DNA from 4 places in the Paenarthrobacter sp. OM7 genome. Region 4 is predicted to be linked to each of the others. Evidence: riboswitches for the same ligand, from Rfam matches in the RefSeq annotation. Region 4 holds a riboswitch; each other region holds the start of a gene.

Region 1 (5,727 bases), 220 kb from region 4:
ATTCGCCACACCGGCGGCAGCCGCCGTTGAGGAATCGGCCGCCGCGTGGCTGCTGGAGCTTCTCCACCTTCCTGCAAGTGCCGACGTTGGATTCACTACTGGTGCCACCACCGCGAACTTCGTGGGACTTGCGGCCGGGCGCCAACACTTGATGGACGAGGCAGGCTGGGACCTGGAGGCTCTTGGGCTGACCGGCGCCCCGCGCATCACCACCTTTGCAGGCCGGGAGCGCCACGCCGCAGTGGATTTGGCGTTGCGGTATCTCGGCTTGGGGGCGTGCGTCCCTGTAGACGCCGACGACGAAGGACGAATTTTCCCCGACGCGCTTGCCGAGGCCATGGATCAGCAGCCCGGACCGTCGCTGGTCTGCCTTCAAGCGGGCAACCTGCATTCCGGCGCCTTTGATCCCATGGAGGAAGCCATAGCCGTGGCCCACGATCGCGGAGCCTGGGTGCACGTGGATGGCGCTTTTGGTTTATGGGCCGCTGTCAGCCCGACGCTGCGGGCCCGCCTGGCCGGAGTGGAAGAAGCAGATTCCTGGGCCACGGATGCCCATAAGACCCTGAATGTTCCTTACGACTGTGGCTTGGCAATCGTCGCGAGGCCGGAAGCCTTGAGGCGTGCTTTCAGTGTTCACACGAGTTACCTCATTGCCACGGATGCCGGTCCGGGAGATCCTTTCGAGAAAGTGCCTGAGATGTCCCGCCGTGCCCGGGGCATCCCTGTGTGGGCGGCGCTGAGGCAACTGGGCCGTAACGGGGTGATCTCCATGGTGGAGCGGCTCGCTGCAAACGCCCGCGCGTTGGCCGAGGGGCTCGCCGCGATCCCGGGCGTCGAGGTGCTCAACGACGTCGTGTTCACGCAGGTATCGGTGAGCTTCGGCAGTGATGACCGCACACACCGTGTCACGCAACGGCTGATGGCCGAGGGCGCGGTGTGGATGTCCGGGTCCTCCTGGCGTGGCCGTGAAATCCTCAGGATTTCGGTGAGTAACTGGACCACGGATGCAGGGGATGTTGCTGCGTCCATCGCGGCGGTGCGCAGCGCGTTGGAAGCCGAACCGGAGTCTGTGTAACGCGAAAACCGCGCCGGTTCCCGCCATCCGCTCCAGTCTGTACTGGTGCGGGCGGCGGCAACCGGCGCGGTAATCAAGCAGTCTGGCTTAGTACCAGTTGTTGGCCAAGTGGAAGCCCAGGGCGGCCGACGGGGATCCGTAGCGTTCCTTGATGTAGTTCAAGCCCCACTTGATTTGGGTCTGGTAGTTGGTCTGCCAATCAGCGCCCGCGGTTGCCATCTTGCTAGCCGGCAGCGACTGGACAATGCCGTAAGCACCGCTGGAAGCGTTGGTGGCGGTCGTCCTCCAGTTGGATTCCTTCTCCCACAGGGTGTTCAGCGCAGTCATTTCGCTGGCGCTCCAGCCGTAGTTGCCAAGGATGCTGGCAGCGTAGGCTTTGGCAGCGGCGGGATCGTCCACGGCCTTGGGGGCGGCAGCAGCAGCTGCAGCTTCGGCAGCGGCGGCGGCAGCAGCGGCGTCGGCGGCCTGCTTGGCTGCAGCATCAGCGGCGGCCTTTTCAGCGGCGGCCTGGTCGGCAGCGGCCTTCTCGGCGGCGGCCTTTTCAGCGGCGGCCTGGTCCGCCGCGGCCTTCTCGGCTGCGGCCTTTTCGGCTGCGGCTTTGTCCACGGCTGCCCTGTCAGCGGCGCCCTTTGCAGCGGCTGCATCCAAGGAAGCGGAGATTTCAGCTGTCTTGTTGTTGCTGACCTGGGCATTCGCCTGGGTCTCTGCAACGCGGCTTACCTCGGGAAGGGTCAGGGCGGCGTTGGCAGCAGTACCGAGCGATGCAACGCCCAGCGCAGCAGCTACAACACCGGCAACAACCGACATGCGGTGGCCGGACTTGCCCTGGCGGGCAGCGTTCTTGAGGACAGCCTGCGACTTGGTCAACGGTGCGTTGTGCTCATCGCGGTGACGCGCGGAAGGGCGCGTCTGATCATTAAATTCAGACATGTGTGTTTACCTCTCAGCGCCTGCGGAGTTAGCTGTCGGGTTCGGATGAGGTCATCCGGCCGCGCATCACGCTGCGGCTTCACCCCAAGGGTCCGGCATAAATGCCTGGTCCCGGAGACTCTGGGTCCCCCGTCTCTGCCTCGGAGTAAGTACGGACTCCGGGAAGTGGCAGAGCTCGGCGCATCCCGGATGTGGGCCAGTTGGGGCGACCCACCCTTTCGACGGTACAGGAGGAATTCGTAGAAGTCACATTTAGGTAACAGAGATCACGACGACGGTGAGTCGCCTTGCTGGGTTCGTAACTTCTGTTCGGTGGCGACGGCAGGGAATCGAAGGGTGAATTCCGTGCGCCCTGGACGGGACGCCACGTGCACGCTGCCGCCGTGAGCTTCCACGATGGATTCAACGATCGACAGACCCAGCCCGGACGTGCCCTCGGACCCCGATCTCGCAGCGTCGGCGCGGGCAAAACGGGAGAAGATCCGGCCCTGGAAATCCTCTGGAATGCCGGGCCCGTTGTCCGTTACGGTCACCACTGGGCTGCCGTCCGCGGAGAGCATCACGCTGGTGACCACCGTGGTGCCGGCATCGGTGTGTTTACGGGCGTTGGAGAGAAGATTGGCCAGGACCTGGTGCAGTTGCGTAACGTCGCCGCGGACCGTGACGGGTTCATCCGGGAGTTGGAGTTGCCAAATCTGGTCCGGTGCCATGATTTTCTCGTCGCTGACAGTTTCAATCACCAACTGGGTGAGGTCCACGTCCGTGATCTTGAGCGCCTGGCCTTCGTCCAGCCTGGCAAGCAGCAGCAGATCCTCCACCAGGGTGGTCATCCGTTCGGACTGGCTCCGGACGCGTGCCAGCGACTTTCGGCCGTCATCGGTGAAGTTCTCGGTCATGCTCAACAGTTCGGTGTAACCGCGGATGGCCGTAAGCGGCGTTCGAAGTTCGTGCGACGCGTCCGCGACGAACTGGCGCACCTTGGTTTCGCTTTCCTGGCGGGCTTCCAAAGCACTGGAGACGTTGTTCAGCATCTGGTTGAGGGCATGGCCAACGCTGCCGACTTCGGTTCCGGGATGGGCGGCCGACGGCGGGACCCGCACCGCAAGTGCCACCTCACCGGCGTCGAGAGGGAGGCGGGAAACTTTGGTGGCTACCTCGGAGAGCTGCTCCAATGGACGCATGGTCCGCCGGATGATTACCGTTCCCGCGAGGCCGATCACAGCCAGTCCGCCGAGCGACACCAGAACCATGGTCCACACCAGCGAGGCCTCGGCGCTTTGCTTGTCCGCGAGAGGCAGTCCCGTCACGATCACGTCGCCGGCAGTTTCGACGGCCACGAGCCGGTAATCCCCATAGGAGAGCGATCGGTCCACAGGCCGGTTGTCCCGGGGCAACGACAGCAGAATCTGTTTGTCGTCCGCCGTGAGTTCGGCCCGCTTGCCGGAGGCCTCAATAACGCCTGGATTGATCACGGTTGTTCCATCGATCCGTGCGTTCAGCGTTCCAGCGGCCTGGCCGCGCGCTTCCAGCGGGTCCGGCCTTCCGGAGGGGGAGGACGGAAAGTTCGACGGCGGCCTGCCGAAGCTGGTCGCGCGGCTTGACGCCTGCTCCAACTGCCGGTCGAGCTGCTTGTTGAACACCATGTCCATGGAGGCGTAGCTGACCACTCCCACGGCAGCGCAAATGGCGACCAGCAAGGCCATGGCGACCAGGACCAGTCGGGTACGCAGGTGCCACGCGGAGGGGCTGAGCCAACTGCGGTGTGACTTTTTGGCCACTCCTGAAAGGGTGCTCAACGCCTAGTCCGCAGGCTTGATGACATAGCCGGCGCCGCGGATGGTGTGGATCATCGGAGGGTGGTTTGCTTCGATCTTCTTGCGCAGGTAGGAAATGTAGAGCTCCACGATGTTGGCTTGTCCACCGAAGTCGTAGTCCCACACACGGTCCAAGATCTGTGCTTTGCTGACCACTCGTTTAGGGTTCTCCATGAGGTAGCGCAAAAGCTCAAACTGGGTGGCGGTAAGCGGAATGTCCTCGCCGGCCCGGGTGACTTCACGGGTGTCCACGTTCAGGGTAAGGTCACCCACCACCAGTTCGGCAGTGTCCATGGCGGCCACGCCGGAACGCTGGACCAGGCGGTGCAGTCGCAGGAGGACTTCCTCCATGCTGAAGGGTTTGGTGACATAGTCGTCGCCGCCGGCAGCCAGCCCGACGATGCGGTCCTGCACGGCGTCCTTGGCTGTGAGGAAAAGCGCGGGAACTTCCGGGGCAAACGCACGGATGCGGTTGAGGACTTCCACACCGTCGAATCCGGGAAGCATGACGTCCAGTACGAGGACATCGGGCCGGAATTCTTTGGAAAGCTTCACGGCCCCAGGGCCGTCGCCGGCAACAGCAACTGACCACCCGGCCATTCGAAGCCCCATGCTCATGAGCTCAGCGAGGCTGGGCTCGTCATCCACCACCAGGGCACGGATAGGGGAGCCGTCCGGGTGGGAGAGTTGGGGAAGGTTGTTGGTCATGGAGTGCGAGGAGGCCATGGGACAACTCTCCGATCTGCTGGTTAGCCCGCGCTTTGCCGGTCCTGTGAGAACGCTGTGAAGTCAACACTAGCGACGTGGAAGTGCGGTGACACGTGTCCGGCCCCGGCCGACGCTCTCTCACGTCCCGTTGGTTTCCGGCCGACGCTCTCTCACGTCCCGTTTGTTTCCGGCCGACGCTCTCTCACGTCCCGTTTGTTTCCGGCCGACGCTCTCTCACGTCCGAGAGTGAGGCGTTTTGCGGGGACACGGGGTCGAAAATGCGGGGATTTTCGTTTCCGCGATTGGACAACAGGTGTTTCAGATCGTGAGATTCCGCGGAGGCAGGGTTCGCGTGGAGGCAGATGCGCCAAATGCCCCCTGAAGCGAAGGAAATTCGGCAGGGCACCAAAAAAGGCAGTCGCGGCAGAATTGAAAGACGTTCATTTAAGGTCAGAACTGAATTGTGATTTGCGACACAAAAGACCTCTGCGTCTCAAAATGTGGACGGTTCGGCGCTTTGTTACTTGCGTGTTGCCATTGTTACGTTGCACACTTCCAATGTGAACAAGAACTCAACAGCACCTGCAGCCGCAGCAACCTGGTCCAGCACACCCGCTGGCCATGATGACCGCTGTTGTCGAATGCAAGCCTAACTTTCCACCCCAAGAAGTTTCAGGCATTCGCCCCCTAGCCCAGCGTTGGGCGCCCCTCCCCAAACTCATTGCGGGGACAACCAGCATTCGAAGCCGCGATGACGGCTATTCACTTTTGAGGTAAGCACTCCATGTCAGTTGCATCTGGATACGTCCACATCTCCGTCCGTAACGCCAACAAGGCCGCGTCGAACGCGGGGCTCCGCCCCGGCTTTGGCAACCGCCCCGGCTACGCCCCCGCCCAGCAGGGCGCAGGCCAGCAGGCTCCCGGTTACGTTCCGCAGGGTTACAACCCCAACTCCTATGGCCAGTTGCGCGCCGTACCTACCGCCGAGCCGGCACCCATGACTGCGCCCACTCCGGTGATTGCCCAGTCCGACAGGCTCCGCCCCGTTGCCAACGACAATGTGGCCCGCGGCTTTGTGCTCTACATGGGCATTGACGAGGAAACAGCAGCGGCAGCCGGCACCTCCATTGCCAAGCTGGCCCAGGAAATCCGGGCCTATGCGCAGTCCCTCGTGACCGGCGCTGAGAGCTACGCTGCCGT
Region 2 (5,727 bases), 1.6 Mb from region 4:
GTTTTAGCTGGATTGTCACGGTTAGATGGTTTGCTGCGTGTTGGACGGCAGGAGTCGCCCAACGCGCAGCGAACCATCGAAATGGGTAGCGCTTTCAAACGCACTGCTCACGCTAGGCTTCTGCCATGGCATTGATAGCTCCCCGCGTCACCGCAGGACTCCCCGCCGACGACGCCCGGAATCTGGCGCGCTCCCTCCAGGACAGCGACGACATCACCGTGTTCGTGGACGGCACAGTCCACCGCCTGCCTGATGAGGCGAGGGATGCCGTCGTCGACCTCCTCGCAAGGCTGGGCCGCGGGGAAACCGTGACGGTCAGCAGCGTGGAGGAAATGCTTACCACCTCGCAGGCCGCCGAGCTCGCCGGGATCTCGCACACCTATCTGCGCAATATGACCGACCGCGGCGAGATCCCCGTGGAATACCGCGGAACACATCGTCGGATCCGGCAAGCTGCCATCATCGCTTGGCTGGAATCCCAGAAGAAGAAACAGGCTGCCGCGGCGGAGGGCCAAGCCGGCGAAAGTGACGCCGACGCCGACTCATAGGGTCGACAGTGATAAGGATCAAGCAACGATCCCAGCCAACAGGCGGGCACCCCTTAAAGCCGGGGTTACGCTTGATCGGTGGGCAATTTCAAAGGGTGGCATATCGTGGCCGGGTTGGCCGCAATGGCCCTTGCCGCACCCTTGGGCTCTGCCATGGGATTGAACTTTGTGGCAACCTTCATGTTCGCGTGCACAGTGTTCGTGGCCGTTGCGATGTGGACGGAATCAAAAATTGCACGACGCCGGGACGCGGCTGAGGCGTCCGCCGCCGCCGAATCGGCACGCCCGGCAGGCGACCCCAACGAATCCGATGACGCCACAAGGTCAGACGACGCCACAAGGGAGTAGGCATGGGGTTCAATAGCGGTATGGCTTCGACTTCCCCCTCCGTTGTGTGGCCCGTGGTGCATGAGGAACGTCGCGCCCTGATCCGGGACCTTGAACCACTTCAGCCCTCCCAATGGAGGACCCCGTCACTGTGCCCTGGCTGGGACGTCCATGATGTCCTGGCGCACGTGATCGACAGCGCCAAAACCACGCGCCTTAATTTCATTCGACGGATGATTGCCTCCCGGCTGAACTTTGACCGCGACAACGACGTAGGTGTTGAGCGCGAAAGGACCCCTGACCCGGCTACGACCCTGAGTCAGTTGAAAGCCGTGCTCTCCCGGACATCCGGGCCGCCTGCAGGCCTGGGGACCCGGCTGGTGGAGGCGTTCGTCCACGGCGAGGACATCCGCCGTCCGCTGGGGATGCGCCGCGACTACCCCGCCGCGCACGTGGCCACTGCCCTGCACTATCAGGTGCGGACCAGCACCAAGATGGGCGGAGGCAAGGAGGTGGCAGGAGGCTGGCGCCTGGTGGCCACCGATGCATCCTTCGATCACGGGGATGGCCCTGCTGTGGAAGGGCCGGCCATTGCCCTGCTGCTGGCGGTGTCCGGCCGACCAATAGCAGAGGACGAGCTGAGTGGCCCCGGGGCTCCGGTGTTCTTGCGGCGGACACCATCATGAGGGCGCGGAGCAGGCCGGCAGCAATGCTGTCTGCAGACGTAGAAGTTCTGGGATTGAAGGGGCGGATCCTGTGGGCTGAGGGCACGCCTGAGCCTGCCGCTGTCCCCGCTGCCGGCTCTGAGGCCGATCCCACCGGGCCCGTCTATGTCCTGGTTCACGGCATCGGAGTCTCACACCGCTATTTGGCCCGGCTGCACACAGTCCTTGCAGCGAGCGCACCCACCTATTCCTTGGACCTCCCGGGGTTTGGAGGGACTCCAAAGCCTGATCGACAGCTTTCGGTGGAGGACTACGGCGCCTTCATTGCGGAGGCCCTCGCTTCCCGCGGCATCGGTTCGTACGTTTTGGTGGGCCATTCGATGGGTGCGCAGTTTGTTATCGAGGCGGCTTTGCATTCACCGGATCGGGTCCGCCAGGTGGTGCTGATGGGGCCAGTGGTTGATTCGCGGCACAAAAACGTGAGGCGCCAGTCCGTGGCTCTTCTCCTTGACGGGATGCTCCGCGAAAGCCCCTCCTCCAATTTGATCGTCACGTCGGACTATCTCCGCTGCGGTCCGCGCTGGTACCTTACTGAACTGCCGGTGATGATGACGTACCCCACCGAGAAACGCTTGGCTGGTATCAAGGTCCCTGTGCTGGTCCTAAGGGGAAGCCGCGACAACGTGGCCGGCCCGGACTGGTCGCTTCGGCTTTCGAGGGCCGTTGACCAGGGGCGCTTGGTGGAGATCCCCGGCGTCGGGCATGTAGCGCAACACATGCGGCCCCAGGCCGTGGCGGACGCCATCCGGAGTTTCGTTGCAGCGACAGCGCTTCACGGCCAGGCGCCTTGATGAGTCCACGCGTCCCGGCTAGGCTGGCGAAGCCATCGCATTAGTAAGTTTGCTTACGAAAGGGCCGATCGTGAACACTGGAGATAACAAGGACGAGCAAGGCTTCGGCGCAACCGGCGCCACTGGCCCCTACGGTGCCGCAACGCCCCCGGCCACCACCAAGGATGACGTCAACGCCGACCCCGAATTGCGCCAGGACGAAGAAGAGGACCCCGCCGCATCCTCCAACCCCGATCCCCTCGACGGAAACGTCACGGGCTTGGAACCCGGCGGAGGAGTGCCTCCGGGAGAAACCCCGCCGGCCGAGGGCAGCATGAGCAGCGACCAAGGACACGAGGAGTAAGCAACTGCGGGCGCCAAGCTACGGCAGCCCCAGGAGCTCCCCAAGATCATAATCCGCCGGCTCTTCCAACTGGGAGTAAGTGCAGCTCTCCGGCGTTCGGTCCGGCCGCCACCGCCTGAACTGCGTGGTGTGCCGGAACCGCTCGCCCTCCATGTAGTCGTAGGCCACCTCGATGACCAGCTCGGGACGCAGGGGCACAAACGAGAAATCCTTGCCCGCGCTCCACCGGCTTTGGGCACCGGGAATCCTGGAACCGCCGGCTCCGTCGCCCTGGCTGGCCCACTCACCCCAGGGATGCTCGCCCAGTTCAACCTGATACGGCTCGAGCTCAGCTACCAGGCTTTCCCTGCGGGCCATGGGGAAGGAGGCCACCACCCCCACATGCTGGAGCCGGCCGGCGTCGTTATAAAGACCCAACAGCATGGACCCCACAACTTTCGCGGTCTTGTGCCAGCGGAAGCCGGCCACCACGCAGTCCGCAGTGCGCTCGTGCTTGGTCTTGAACATCACGCGCTTGTTGGGCAAATACGTCCCATCCAGGGGCTTGGACAGCACACCGTCCAGGCCTGCGCCTTCCAACTGCACGAACCATTCCTTTGCACGCTCAAGGTCCGTGACTGCAGGGGTGACGTAAACGGGCGGCTCCGCCTTGGCGAGCGCATGTTCCAGGATGGCCCGACGCTCCGAAAAGGGAGTGCCCATCAGGTCGTCATCGCCGAGGGCAAGGATATCGAACGCGATCATGGACGCCGGAGTCTTCTCGGCGAGCATCCGGACCCGGCTGTCCGCGGGGTGGATCCGCTGCTGCAGCACCTCGAACTCCAGCCGGTTGCCCTCGATCAGGACAATCTCGCCGTCGATCACGCATTTGTCCGGAAGGTTCTTCCGCAGCGCCTCCACCAGTTCGGGAAAGTAGCGGGTCATGGGTTTCTCGTTGCGACTGCCCAGAATGATCTCATCGCCGTCCTTGAAGACTATGGTCCGGAAGCCGTCCCACTTGGGCTCGTAGTGCCCAACATCGGGGATGGCCGGAACGGATTTGGCGAGCATGGGCGAGACGGGTGGCATCACAGGCAGGTCCATAGACAATGTCTACCTGCCGGTGCACGCGGAAGCTAGTCCCAGGCGATGGATATCTTGGCCGTGGTGGCTGCCGCACCGGGAGCTCCCAGCGCCGGCCCCGAAGCCTAAGCGCCAGGACCCTCTCATCCGGGGAGGCCTACCGTCCGTTATATTAATGTGACTTTACTTTCCGGCTCATGTACCGTCGTAGGGCGACCCGTATCTCCGCTGGGCCGCTTCCGGAATGACGCCGAGCTCTGCCGCATTCCGGAATCCGCCAGACCCGCGGCAGAGGCGGGGGACCCAAAAGTTCCCGGACTTTCCCAAGTCCTTGGGGTGAAGCCGCTACGGCGGCCGGACGGCCTCGTCCGAACCCGACAGCTAACCTCGAAGGCGTTGAGAGGCAACCACCATGTCCCCAACCATGGATCAGCCGCGCCGCGCCGAGACTGAACGCGGGCGCACCAAGCCAACCGGACGCCGTCGGGCCCACCCCAGCGGATCCCCCCTCAGCGCGCAGCCAGACACTGTGGCCGCACCCGGAACGACAAGCACGACGCCGGAGGCCGCCACTGCGGCTATCCCAGCCGTCGCAACACCCACCACGCGTGCAGCCGCGCGCGCGGCCGAGCGCGCGGCCGAGCGGGAGCGTGCGGCACGGGCCGTGATCGCGCCTGAAGCACCGGCCTCGCAGCCGGCACCGGAAACGGCCGCACAGGAGGAACCCGCAACTGCGGCGATTCCCGTCGTGGAGGCAGCACAGGCTGCAGCTCCGGCCTCCACTACGCCAGGGCCTCCTACCGCGGCCATTCCCATCGTGCAGCAGGCCGCCCCGAACCACGGTTCTCAGGAACCCGACACCCCGGAGCCCGTAACTGCCGCCATTCCGGTGGTGGCCGAGTCCGCCCGCACTGAGCCACCGCGGGGCAAGTCCCCTGCCCAGGTCGCGGCGGCCGCAACGGCCTCGGCAGCACTGGCGAGCCGCAAGGACCTACGCAAACCGGCAGCTGCGCCCACGGCCGCCAAGTCGGGTTTTGGCGGCTCTTCGCCGGGCCGGGAACCCCATACGGTCCTGCGGAAAGCTGCATCCGTCAAACACATGAGCCAGCGCATGGCCGTGGTGGCCGGCGCCCTCGGGTTGGTCCTGACAGCCGGTACCCTGGGGCAGGCCCTCGAGCTGCCATTCTTCGGCCAGGAGACCCCCTCCCAGGAAGCCAGCGGCGCCGACCGGAATTCAGGCTCCGCGGCTCCCGCGCCCAGCGCCTCCTACTCAAGGGCATCATCGCCCTCCGCGTCAGCTGCTGCGACGTCGGCAGGCGGCCAACCGGCCACGGTTCCGGAGGCACCCGCACCAGGGTCGCCGTCGTCGGTTCCCACCCCGAAAGTTTCCTTGGCCGACCCCGTATGGGTCCCGTCCGCAGTGCCGTCAACCATCGCCGCGGACCCGGCCACCGCCAGCCCGATCCCCACCCAGCCGGCGCCGGCACCCAGCGAGGTGCCGTCGGACACGATCACCACGCCACCCACGACGCCGACGCCCACAACCACACCGACGGTCACACCCACGCCGGCTCCTACCCCCACGCCGACGGGGACTCCCACGCAGACCACCAAACCCAAGCCCTCGGGCAAGCCCAGTGCGGCCACCGCGCCGCAGCCCTCCGGGACGGCACTTGAAGAAATCCTTGACGCGGCAAAGGACACCCTCAAATGAGCACCCGCTTGCCACGCACCACCACGCATGTGGGATGGCACAGCCGGTACTGCAGCAGCAGCCGGACGGCCACGTTCCGGCGTCGATTGGGCCGCTGGAGCTGCCAGCGGCTGAGGCGCCCGTAAAGCAAGACCATACCAATGAGCAGGCGCCCGCACCGGGCGCCTGCTCATTGTTCTTGACAACCTCAGATCCGCGGCCTGCCGGCCCAGCGGCG
Region 3 (5,727 bases), 640 kb from region 4:
TCCACGGTTCCAATGCCGAAGAACAGCAGGAACGCAGCGGCCACGGCCCACATGAGCGGGTGGACTTCGCGGGCGCGGCCCTGGAAGGTGCGGATCAGGACGTAGGAGATGAAGCCGGCACCGAGGCCGTTGGCGATCGAGTACGTGAACGGCATGAGGGAGATGGTCAGGAACGCAGGGATGCCGACACCCCAGTCCTGCCAATCGATCTTGCCCACCTGGGAGACCATCATGAAGCCCACAACCACCAGTGCCGGGGCCACGGCTTCGAAGGGTACAAGGTTGATGAGGGGCGTGAAGAACATCGCCACCAGGAACAGCACGCCCGTGACGATCGAGGCGAGGCCGGTGCGGGCACCTTCGCCGATGCCGGCGCCGGACTCAACAAAGATCTGGTTGGACGAAACGGACGCGCCACCACCCACGATCGCGCCGAGGGCGTCCACCTGCAGGACACGGTCGACGTTGGGGATGTTGCCGTCTTTGTCCACGGTTCCGGCCTCGTTGGCCAGTCCCACCATGGTGCCCATGGCGTCGAAGAAGATGCTGAGGAGGATCACAAACGCCAACAGTGCTGCAGCGATGAAACCGAGGTGCTGGAACGCGCCGAACGGGTTGGCCTTGCCGATGAGGGACAGGTCCGGGGCGCCCCACTCCGAGAGGGTGGGAGCCACGAGGGACCAGCCGCGCGGGTTGACGTTCTTGCCGTCGAAGCTGGGGCCGATGTGGAGGGTGAACTCGAGGATGGCTGCCAGTGCCGTGGAGACCACGATGCCGATGAGGATGGCGCCGCGGACCTTGCGGACCACCAGGGCGATGGTGAGGATGAGGCCCACTGCGAACACCAAGGTAGGCCAGCCCATGAGCTTGCCATCCACGCCCAGGCCCAAGGGAACCGTGGTGCCGGCGGCGTCGGGAATCCGGCGCACAAAGCCTGCGTTGACCAGGCCGATCAGTGCAATGAAGAGGCCGATGCCCACCACGATCGCCGTTTTCAGCGCTTCCGGCACGGCTTTGAACACGGCAGTACGGAAACCGGTCAGCACCAGGATGAGCATGGTGATGCCGGAGAGGACCACGAGGCCCATCATGTCCGGCCAGGTGAGTTCCGGGTGCGAGGCGACCGTGACGGCAACGAAGGCGTTGACGCCCAGCCCGGTTGCAACGGCGAACGGGTGCTTGGCCCACGCGCCCATGAGGATGGTCAGGATGCCCGCCACGAAGGCCGTCGTGGCTGCGACGGCTGTGAAGCCGAGGGATGCCCCACTGGAATCCGCCCCGGAGAGAATCAGCGGGTTCAACACCACGATGTAGCTCATGGCGAAGAACGTTGCGAAGCCGCCACGAATTTCCCGCGAGTACGTGGATCCACGTTCAGTAATTTTGAAGTAGCGGTCTACTGCAGAACCTTGCTTAAGCATGAAAGACTCCGGGGATCGGGGGGAGTGTGCCCTCAAATCCTATGCGGTCCGGTGCAGGCGCTCCGGACGATTCGCCTAGTCTGTAAGGAAGCCAACACTAGGAGAAACCGCCCCATGCGTACCATCCGCCCGCTTCTGGCCGCCGTCGTCGCTGCTCTTGCCTTCGCGTCCGCCCTGCTGTTTACTGCGGCGCCGGCGTCTGCCCACGACGTCGCTGAATCCACGACGCCGGCCAGTGGCACCAGCGTCACGGACGTCCCGGCGTCGGTTTCCATCACGTTCAACAACCGGCCGCTCGCCATCGGTTCGGGCGTCACGGTCACTGCGGGCGGCGAAAACTGGGCCGACGGCCCGGTGGAAATCATCGATAACCAGGCGGTCCAGAAGCTGCGCGAAGGCGCTCCGGCAGGCGAATACACGGTGGTCTGGCGCGTCGTCAGCAGCGATTCGCACCCCATCGAGGGCACCTTTACCTTCACGGCCACCGCAGGAAGCACGACGACGGCCAGCGGCCCGGCGGCAGCCTCTCCGTCCGCATCGGCTCCGTCCGCTTCGACACCTTCGGCGGCGGTGCCGACGGCGGGAACCGCGGCCCCGGGCACTGCGGCGTCGGGAACCGGCAACAGTGAGCCCGCGGCCGACGCCTCCCAGCCCTTCCCATGGAGCATCGTGGGCCTGGCGGTTGTTGCTGTTGGTCTCGTTATTTTTCTGGCTGTTACTGCCCGCAGGAAACTGGCTGCTTCGAACGACCCTGAGGGCCCTTCTCCCGCGGAATAACGGGGTTTTCTACGTAGCTGCGAAGATCTCGAAACGGTTACTGCGACACGCCAGAAGCGTACTTCTCGTTACTTAAATGTGACTTCCGCGTGATCATCGCGTACGGTGGTACCTGTGCCTGTTCCACGTAGCGGGCACTTCCGGTCTGATTGCCTAGCTCTGCCGCAGTCCGGAATCCGTTCGCAGACAAACCTTACGGCAGAGACGGGGAACCCATTTTGGGCCGCTTTCGAGCGTGCCTTGGGGTGAAGTCACGATGCTTCCGCTGAACAGCGGGAGATAGTGGCCGGGTGACTCCCATCCGAATCCGACAGCTAACCTCGCAGGCATCGGGAGAGGCTCTTTCATGTCTTCACGCATTCTTCGCGGCCGTCGTAAGGCGGACAGCGTACGTCCTAATCCGTTCATCTCCATCTCCAAGGCAGTTGCCAGCAACGCTTCCGGCGCTGGCCGCCAGGCAGCTGTTATCGCAGCAGCCTCGGGCCTTGTGTTGACCGGCTCCATTGCAGCTCACGCTGCTGAAGCTCCGGTTCAGCGGGATTCCAGCCCGGCCACGGTCGCTGAGACCGTTTCGGCCGACGCTCCCACCCAGGTTGTTACCGCCCTGGCTACGGCTACGGTCAACTTCGAGCGCCCCGCTGTTGCTTCCGTTGCAGCTCCGGTTATCGAAAAGCCTGCACCGGTTGCTCCGGCTCCTGTCGCCAAGAAGGCAGCAGTCACCACTGCCGCCGCCAAGGCTCCTGTTGCCAAGGCTGCTGCAGCCGCTCCGGCCGCTGCTGCTCCCGCTCCTGCGGCTGCTGCTGCTCCGGCTGTTGGTGGCGTCAATGCCGCCATGGTTGCCTCGGCTTACGCCCAGATCGGCATCATGCAGGACTGCACCGCCATGGTGGAGCGCGCACTCGGCTCCGCAGGCATCCCCGTTGGCGACCTCGGTCCCATGCAGTTCATGAACTACGGCAAGGTTGTCAGCTCACCCCAGCCCGGTGACATGATCGTCCAGTCCGGCCACGTCGCCATCTACATCGGCAACGGCCAGGCCATCAGCGGTGGCATCAACGGCAACCAGACGGGTATCCACCCGATCAGCTGGTTGACCGCAACGGGTCCCCTGACCTACGTACGCGCTGGCGCATAAGCCTCACGCTTCAGTTCAAAGGCCGGTGTCTTCGAAGAGTTCATCTTCGAGGGCACCGGCCTTTGGCGTTAAGTTATGTGCGGAATAGTTCGCAGCCAGGTTTGATCTGCTAAGCGGTGGCGATGCCCGGCCCTGCAGGGAGGGCCACCTTGGACGATATCGCCTGGCCTACAGCCTTTGCCTGCCGAAGTACTTCCTTCGGTGTGGGCGTAATGAGCTCGCCGACTCCTACAAGGTGCATCCCGACGGCCCGCATTGCGGCTACCAGGTTTTGGCCGATCGCTATGCCGAGTTCCGCCAGCATTCGGCGCAATTGGCTCTGTGCGCAGCGCGTGACCACAATATGGTCGGCCAGAAGAACACCGTTGGCAGTGTGGACGGCCCACTGGCGGCGGGTGGACTCGAGGGGGCCGGAGGCGTGGAGCCCCGTCCTGAGCCCGGCAGTGGTCATGCTGGCGGCCAGTCCATAGCCGATCTGTTGGGAAGGGTCGGAGCCAAGGAAATCGAGGCGGACAGCCCGTGTGGTGCTGCGGACATCCAGGTGATGGCTTGCGGCGTAGTTCCGCAGGTGGCGGAGGATCTCGTTGCGCTCCTGCATGGCTGCGGGATCGGCTGCATCGCAGCGTTGGAGCATTCCGGTGTGGACTGACGGACCCGTTGCGGACAACGTGCCGAACCCGTCCACCACAATGGAGCCCACGCCGTAGCGGCTGAGCTCACTGGCAACTGCCAAGCCGGACAAGCCGGCTCCGATGACCACGGTGGTGGTGCGTTCCGTGGCGGAATCAGGCGTGAGTGACACTGCTTGGTTCCTCCTTGACGTGTGTGCCATTAGGCATCGCATGGGGTCGCGTCCGAGTTCCCCAAGCGGCCGCAATAAATGGCCGGAGTGTGCTGTGGAACACGGTTGCCGGCCATTCGGTGACTCGAACACTACCGAACTTTTTCTGCCATGGATAGCCTCCTGGGTCCGCGTGTTCGCGTTGTTCATCCCCAGCGCAAAATGCGCACCCTGGAACCGAGCCCGGACCGTTATACACATAGCCCAAAGTCACCTTGATTCGGCGTTGCCGACCGAGAATAGTTGGCATTGGGAGAAGGAATTTCCAGGTTTCTTCTGCCCGGGCCATTGACATTGACGCGAGAAGGGAATCCGAGCCGGAGAACCTCTGGCAGAATGGCCGGAACATCAAGCAGCAGGTGGAGAGGCGGGCCCCATGGACCAGCACAGCAGGCACAATGAAGAGCCACAGGACGGCCAGGACCACGCAGTGGCGCCAGGAGGCATTGTCGTTGGAGTTGACGGTTCAGAGCACGGGCAGTGTGCATTGGTGTGGGCGGCACGTGAAGCCGAACGCCGTCAGCTGCCCTTGCACATCGTGACGGCCTACTCCGTACCTATCTTTGCCGCATCAGGCCTGGACGGCGGTTATGCAACTGTGGATGATTCGGTGATCCGCGAGGGGGCGGACGCGATCGTGAAACAGGCTATGGACAAGATCTCCGGGTACGCCATCGAGGTTGACGCTTCAGTGGAGAACGGCGACGCTGCCGGTGTCCTCCTTGATCTCTCGGCAGATGCCGCACTCCTCGTTTTTGGCAGCCGGGGCCGCGGGGGCTTCGTTGGACGCCTTTTGGGATCTGTCAGCAGCGCATTGCCTGCCCACGCCAAATGCCCCACCGTCACGGTCCCGCTGTACTGCGCCGACCGTCTCGGCGAAAACACGGAAGACAAGCACATCAAAGCCGAGCACGCCAAGGCTGGCCCCCGCGCGGTGGAAAACGTAGTCGCAGTGGGCGTCGACGGCTCCGAGCAAGCCCGGGTGGCAGTGCTCGAAGCGGCCGAGCAAGCGCAGCGCATGGGAGCCAAGCTCCGAGTCATCTGCGCTGTTCCGCAGTACAGCGGTTCCCTGGCTTGGGTGCCGGCTCCGTTGGACCGCGATGCCCTCTTTGCGGATATCAGGGTGCAGCTTGACGCCGGTGTTGCGTGGCTCAGGAGCCATTTCCCGCAGCTTCCCATTGAGACGGACCTCCGGGACGGCTCACCGGTGGACGTGCTGGTGGAAATCAGCCGCAGCGTCGAACTGGTGGTTCTGGGAACACGCGGCCGCGGCGGGTTCGCGGGCATGCTGCTCGGTTCCACCTCGGACGGCGTCCTCCACCATGCCAAGGGTCCTGTGCTGGTTGTTCCGGATCGTGAAGATCCCCGGCTGGCCGACCGTCACAAGTTTGGGCCAATGCTCGGCGCAGCTTAGGCCGCGGGAACCACTGCGCCATGGATGTCCAACAGCCCAGCGGGGAATTTATTCTGGACATCGCCGGCATCAGTGGGGCCATGCTTCCGGAGGTGGGAGGAAAGGCAGCCAACCTGGGCGAGCTTGCCCGTGCCGGACT
Region 4 (5,727 bases):
GGGCCTTGCGAGGCTTGTCTTCCGCGGACTTGGGCGCGGGCAACGGTTTGCCCCACGGCAAGGCAAACGCCGGGACCAGCTCGCCCAGTTGGACTCCGTGGGGCGGTACCACCATGACCCCGTCCGCGCCGGCCAGGCCCCGCATCATCCCGGGACCCGTGTGCTGCGCCGGCGATGCCAGGCCATACACCAGCTTGAACGGCATCAGGCGGGTCCGGCCGGGATCCGCGTCGATCATGGCGCCGCAAGGAACTTCACCTACCCCGTCCAGCTGCCGATGACCCAAAGCCGCCAGCAACGGCGCACCCACCGTTAACAGCGCCATCATCGCGGCAAGTGGATTTCCCGGCAGGCCCAGCACAAAACGGCCATCGGGCAGTTCAGCCAGCACGGCAGGATGACCGGGGCGCATGGCAATGCCGTCGATCAACAGCCGGCCGCCGAGTTCAGCCACGGCCCGCCTGAAGTGGTCAGTCCCGGACCGACCGGTCCCGCCGGTAGTGATGACGACGTCCGCCGGGGGCTCAGTTTCCTGGTAAGGGTCATCCGCTGTCAGCTCGTCCAGCGCCGGTTCGGTGTCCTGGAGTGCGGAAATCCATTCTTCATAGTTGTCGCCCACCCTGAGCTGCTCTCCTGCGATGCCACCAAGGAGCTCCACCACAGCGCCCAATTGCGGGCCGAAAGTATCACGCACTTGTCCGGGCAGCGGAACCCCTTGTGCCACAACCTCGGAGCCCGTCAGCAGAAACCTGACCAGCGGCTTGCCGAGGACCTCCAGCTGGTCCAGACCGGCCAGCGCAGCCAAAGCGATGTGGGCCGGGTTGAGCACGGTTCCGGCAGTAAGCAAGACCTCCCCCGCCGCCGCCTCTTCTGCGGCTTTACGGATGTGCTGGCCGTTGCGGGGTTCGCCGGGTTTGGCGGTTCCGCCCAGTGCAAGGACCGGAAGGCCGTCGTCGTCGGTGGTTATGACGCCGCTCTCGCTGCGAAGAACTGCCTTGGCACCCGGCGGAATCAGCCCGCCCGTCACAATGGGACTTGCTTGGTGGGGAGCAAGCCTCTGGCCCGGTTCACTCAGGATCCACGGACCGCTTCCGTTGACGGCCCACCCATCCATGGCTGAGGAAGCGTAGTGCGGCATATCCTGCACCGCCCGGGCATCGGCAGCGAGGGTGCGGCCGAGGGCTGACCTGAGCGGGACAGGAGCCGGAGGGATGGGAGCGGCACAATCGAACGCCCGCTGCCGGGCCTCCTGCCAGGTGTGTGCCGCGTGATGGCCCTCGGCGGGGGCCTCCGTCATTCGGCGTCAGCCTCGGACTCCGAGTACTCCTTGGCAACTTTGCGGGCCAGTTCCAAGGCGGCATTCATGGACGCATCATCGCTTGCCTGGCCAATGCCGCGGGCCATGCCCGCCGCGTAGCCGGCAATGAAGGTGGTCAAGGGCGCTGCGGGGCGCACCACTGAGTGCGCCGCCACTCCGGCAACAGCGAGCACTTCATTTACGTCCACTTCAACGCCTTCAAGCTCGAATGCCTGCAGCAGTGTGCGGCACCATTCCTCGAGCGTCTCTTCCTGGCTCTTCACGTCCGCCTCCAACTTGTAGTCAATGCCCAGGGCCGCAGCGTCCTCCCATGTATCCACGTCATCCGTGGAGCCTGGGGGGACGGCTACTTCCAGCAGGTTCAGCCTAGCAAGCAGGCGGAACACTGAAGCGTTCGTTAACCCGGAACCTTCGGAAGCTTGAGCCACTTCCCGTTCGAGGGCACTGGTGCCGTAGGCACCAAGGAGGGGCTGCTTCCGGCCATCGGCCGAGACAGCCATGGCACCGTCCACCCCCGCGTGGGCCTCCAGGGCTTTCCAGAGGAACGAAACGCCACGGGACACGTGCGGCATATCGCATGCCAGGACGAGCGTCCAGGGAGCGTTGTTTCCGTTGTCCTTCATCGCCGCCAACCCGGCAGCAATAGCAGCGGCCGGACCCGCAAATGCCGGTTCCTCCCGGGCCCGCAGCACCTCGACCGGTAACGGCTCACCGCCCGTTTCTGAAGCGTCAGGACCTACCACCACCACAGCTGACGCACCCCGGGCCGCCTGCAGGGCGTGCGAAAGGAGCGTCCCGCCGTCGTACATCAACGACGGCTTGGGCACGCCACCGAGGCGGGTGGCCCTGCCACCCGCCAGAATCACGGCATTGAACTCCATTCGCCCAGATTACCGGGGCGGCCGGAGTTCAGCAGAAATCGATCAGGCGGCGGATTCCGGCAACAGGAACGGGTCCCAGTCCGGCGCAGGTTTCTCGAGTTCTTTGATCTGCCACATGGTTCCCTGGGGCACTCCAGGCGTGAAACGGAGTTTCCAACCCATTTCAGCCAGCGTGTGGTCGCTCTTGGCGTTGTTGCATTTCAGACACGCCGCGACCAGGTTTTCCCAGGAATCCGCGCCGCCCCTGGATTTGGGGTGGACGTGGTCTATGGTGTGGGCTGTTTTCCCGCAGTAGGCGCAGCGATGGCCGTCGCGGCGAAGGACCCCGCGTCGGCTCACGGCGGTAATCCTGTTGTACCGGGGACGGATGTAGCGGTTAAGGAGGATCACGGAGGGGCGTCCGAGAATCTCCTGTGGCCCGACGACAGGCTCGTCGCCTTCGGCCACTACGCTAGCTTTCCCAGTCAACACAAGGACCAGCGCCCGGCGGAATGTTATTACCGCCAGCGGTTCATATCCAGCATTCAGAACGAGTGTGCGCATGCACGTACCTCTTCACGGCCGCACCCGTCAGGGGCACGAGGGCCGGCTGCCCTCTGCTTGTACGGGCTGTGGATCGACAAGATAAGGGTAAGCACTCATATGCCGTATCAACGAATTTTTCCGTCGTTTCCCGTGCAGTGTCGCCAAGAGTTCATGCGAGGTTAAGAGGCGTGGAGCCGAATCCGTCCCTTAAAAGCAGAACACCCCGCCGGCCTGAGCCTGCGGGGTGTTGCTGTCAAAACCAAAGGCTGGATCAGCCGTTCACGCGGATGAAAACCGGGCCGGAGCCTACGTTGACGCTGAACAGTGCCGTGGTGGATCCGTTCCATCCACCGTGGACTGCCTGGCCGTTGCCGACGTATACAGCGATGTGGGCCTGTCCGGCCAGACCGCCGTTGGCGTAGTAGGCGAGGTCGCCCGGCTTCGCTTCCGCTGCGCTGACCGTGCGGCCGAGGGAGAGGTAGCCGGCCGGCCAGTCGTGGAAGTTGATGCCAACAGCTGCCAGGGAGTTGGTTACCAGCATGGTGCAGTCCTGGGTGACGCCGAGCTGCGCATAGGCGGCAGCGGCAATTGCAGCACCCAAGCCACTTGCAGCGGCCGGAGCCTTTGCCTCAGGAGCCGCGGTGTTGACGGCCAGTGTGGCGTTGCCAGCAGTTGCCGTGCTTTCTGCTGCCTTCTTGGTTTCTGCCTTCGCAGGAGCCTTCTTCTCTACGGGGGCCGGAGCCTGCACCGTGGTGACCACGGGGCGCTCGTAGGAGATGGCAACGGTGGAGTCCGCAGCGATGGTGGCCTGGACTACCGACTGGACGTCAAGGGTGGACGTCGCGGTGGACTCACGGTCCACGGTGGTGTCGGCCGCGTTGGCAGCAACACTGCCGGTCAGGACCAGGCCTGAAGCTGCGGCAATAACAGCCGCCTGGCGGCCGACGCCGCCGGCGTTTTCACTGACGGCCTTGGCGATCACGGCAAGCGAGCTGGTCTTGGGGGCCTCAGCGCGATGCCGTGCAACCTTGGATGCACTGGTCATGGTTTTCTCTTTTCGTATCCGCGTGCAGTTGGGGTACACGCGGCTCATTGGCGCGCCAGCACTTGGGGGCATGCTGGCGAACCCCGAACCGGATTGTTTCTAGCGGAGGGTAAAGAAGGAGGACGTGCCCGTGGAGGCAGCCGAGTGCAGGAGCGTGCCCTGTCCCGGGTTCAATGCGCTGATCATCATGCCGTTGCCAACGTAGATGCCTACGTGTGCTCCACCGTTCTGCATGACCAGGTCACCGGGGACAGGAGTGCTGGTGGGCTTCATGGCCGTCCAGGCGTTGACGCGCGGGATGCTGATGCCGGCCTGGGCGTAGACCCACTGGGTGAAGCCGGAGCAGTCCCATCCGTTGGGCGTGGTGCCGCCCCAAACGTAAGGGTGGCCGATTCCGGTGTAGGCGATCGCGGCGAGGCCGGAAGCGGCGGCGCTGGAAGCAGCATCCTTGGCTTCGGACGACTTCGCAGTCACGGCGCCTGCGGTGGCCTGGTTGCCGTTGGCCGCGGTGCGCTGGGTGGTCTGCGAAGCGCGCTGCACAACCTTGGGAGCTTCCTTGGTGGCCACTACGGGGCTCTCGAAGGAAACGGTGGCGGTGGGCTCTGCGGTGACTACCGCAGTGGTGACCATCTGCTGGGTGCTGGAGGCTTCCGACTTGGAAACGTCGGTGTCCGCTGCCTGGGCCGGCAGACCGACACTGAGGACGAGGCCTGAGGCTGCTGCCAGTACGACGGCCTGACGGCCAACGGTACCGGCGTTGGATGAAACAGCCTTGGAAAGCGTGTTCAAGGGGTTCGTACGAACCGATTCGGCGCGGTGGCGCGCAGGGGTAGTGCGTGATGACACGAAGGTAGCCTCTCCCAATGCCTGCGAGGTGAGCTGTCGGATTCGGATGGGAGTCATCCGGCCACGCTGCTTCAAGGAAGCTTTGCGACTTAACCCCAAGGCCTTCTTGCGAAGACCAGAAGTGGTTCCCCCGCCCCTGCCAGACGATTTATGCGAACGGACCTCGAGTGGTGGCAGAGCTAGGCAATCCACTCAAGTGCACCGGCCCCCTAAAAAGCCGATGCGCTTTGTACGGTACAACAGTTGAACGCGAATGTCACATTCAGGTCACGGGGTGTGTCACGAATGCGAGAGACAACCATCAACTGGACTTAGAGCCAGCCCATGGGGTCAACAACTTCACCGTTGACCTGTACTTCAAAGTGGAGGTGGCAGCCGGTGGAGGCGCCCGTGGTGCCGCTCAGCGCTACAGTGTCGCCGCGGCTGACCGTCTGGCCTACTTTGACGGTGAAGGACGACAAGTGGTTGTACGTGGTCTCAAGGCCGTTGCCGTGGTCTACCACCACGCGGTTCCCTCCGCCGTACTCGTGCCATCCGGCAAAGGTGACCTTGCCACTGGCCGCGGCATGGACGGCGGTGCCGCACTGGGCCACGAAGTCCTGGCCGCGGTGGAAGTCACCGGCACCACCTGTGAGGGGGCTGATGCGGTAGCCGAACGGGGAAGCCGTGGTCAGGGTGTCCAGGGGGCTGGCCATGGTGCCCGTGGACGAGGCACGCTGGATGCTGTCGGCGGACTGCGCACTGAGCAGCTGCTTCAGCTTGCCGTCGGGGTCGGCGGCGGTAGCTACCGCAGCACGGCTGAAGTCGATCTTGGCTGATGCAGCGGCGGAAACCTCGGGCTGGCTGCCCCCGGTGACGGCCAGGGCCGACTCGGTCTGACCGGATTCCGAGGTTGCCATGACCGGGCTGGTGGCCGGCAGACCGACAGTCAGGGCAAGTCCGGTGGCGGCAAGCGCAACTCCGGCCTTTTGCCCTACACCACTGGCTGCGGCGAAATCGGCAACCTGGCGCAACGGGCTCTTGCGGCGACGCACCTGGCGTTCGGTGTCGCGTGGCCGGATCTCCGATACGACGCGGGCTGGCCGCAGCTCAGCAGCGGGGCCGGACGCGCG

The links. A riboswitch is a leader RNA that binds a small molecule or an ion and turns the genes downstream of it on or off. The one in region 4 is predicted to bind cyclic di-AMP.
Region 1: it holds a riboswitch for cyclic di-AMP, as region 4 does, so the genes downstream of both, QEH68_RS04305 (hypothetical protein) here and QEH68_RS05280 (C40 family peptidase) in region 4, are expected to answer to the same signal.
Region 2: it holds a riboswitch for cyclic di-AMP, as region 4 does, so the genes downstream of both, QEH68_RS19585 (hypothetical protein) here and QEH68_RS05280 (C40 family peptidase) in region 4, are expected to answer to the same signal.
Region 3: it holds a riboswitch for cyclic di-AMP, as region 4 does, so the genes downstream of both, QEH68_RS02400 (NlpC/P60 family protein) here and QEH68_RS05280 (C40 family peptidase) in region 4, are expected to answer to the same signal.

The regions. Positions count from the first base shown of each region.
Region 1 is NZ_CP123579.1:911,173-916,899, forward strand. It holds gene QEH68_RS04300 (aminotransferase class V-fold PLP-dependent enzyme) at 1-1,075, shown strand, start outside; gene QEH68_RS04305 (hypothetical protein) at 1,163-2,005, opposite strand; cyclic di-AMP (ydaO/yuaA leader) riboswitch at 2,011-2,196, opposite strand; gene QEH68_RS04310 (HAMP domain-containing sensor histidine kinase) at 2,272-3,801, opposite strand; gene QEH68_RS04315 (response regulator transcription factor) at 3,805-4,545, opposite strand; gene QEH68_RS04320 (winged helix-turn-helix domain-containing protein) at 5,312-5,727, shown strand, end outside.
Region 2 is NZ_CP123579.1:4,253,494-4,259,220, forward strand. It holds gene QEH68_RS19550 (HPr family phosphocarrier protein) at 1-1, shown strand, start outside; gene QEH68_RS19555 (helix-turn-helix domain-containing protein) at 126-548, shown strand; gene QEH68_RS19560 (hypothetical protein) at 627-896, shown strand; gene QEH68_RS19565 (maleylpyruvate isomerase family mycothiol-dependent enzyme) at 899-1,561, shown strand; gene QEH68_RS19570 (alpha/beta hydrolase) at 1,585-2,391, shown strand; gene QEH68_RS19575 (DUF6480 family protein) at 2,462-2,734, shown strand; gene QEH68_RS19580 (ATP-dependent DNA ligase) at 2,753-3,817, opposite strand; cyclic di-AMP (ydaO/yuaA leader) riboswitch at 4,062-4,206, shown strand; gene QEH68_RS19585 (hypothetical protein) at 4,209-5,510, shown strand; gene QEH68_RS19590 (helix-turn-helix domain-containing protein) at 5,698-5,727, opposite strand, start outside.
Region 3 is NZ_CP123579.1:486,760-492,486, forward strand. It holds gene QEH68_RS02390 (NCS2 family permease) at 1-1,421, opposite strand, end outside; gene QEH68_RS02395 (copper resistance CopC family protein) at 1,536-2,198, shown strand; cyclic di-AMP (ydaO/yuaA leader) riboswitch at 2,349-2,541, shown strand; gene QEH68_RS02400 (NlpC/P60 family protein) at 2,545-3,333, shown strand; gene QEH68_RS02405 (FAD-dependent monooxygenase) at 3,443-4,135, opposite strand; gene QEH68_RS02410 (universal stress protein) at 4,551-5,588, shown strand; gene QEH68_RS02415 (PEP/pyruvate-binding domain-containing protein) at 5,609-5,727, shown strand, end outside.
Region 4 is NZ_CP123579.1:1,127,294-1,133,020, reverse strand. It holds gene QEH68_RS05300 (molybdopterin molybdotransferase MoeA) at 1-1,297, opposite strand, end outside; gene QEH68_RS05295 (NTP transferase domain-containing protein) at 1,294-2,199, opposite strand; gene QEH68_RS05290 (HNH endonuclease) at 2,242-2,742, opposite strand; gene QEH68_RS05285 (NlpC/P60 family protein) at 2,996-3,769, opposite strand; gene QEH68_RS05280 (C40 family peptidase) at 3,869-4,615, opposite strand; cyclic di-AMP (ydaO/yuaA leader) riboswitch at 4,620-4,801, opposite strand; gene QEH68_RS05275 (M23 family metallopeptidase) at 4,927-5,727, opposite strand, start outside.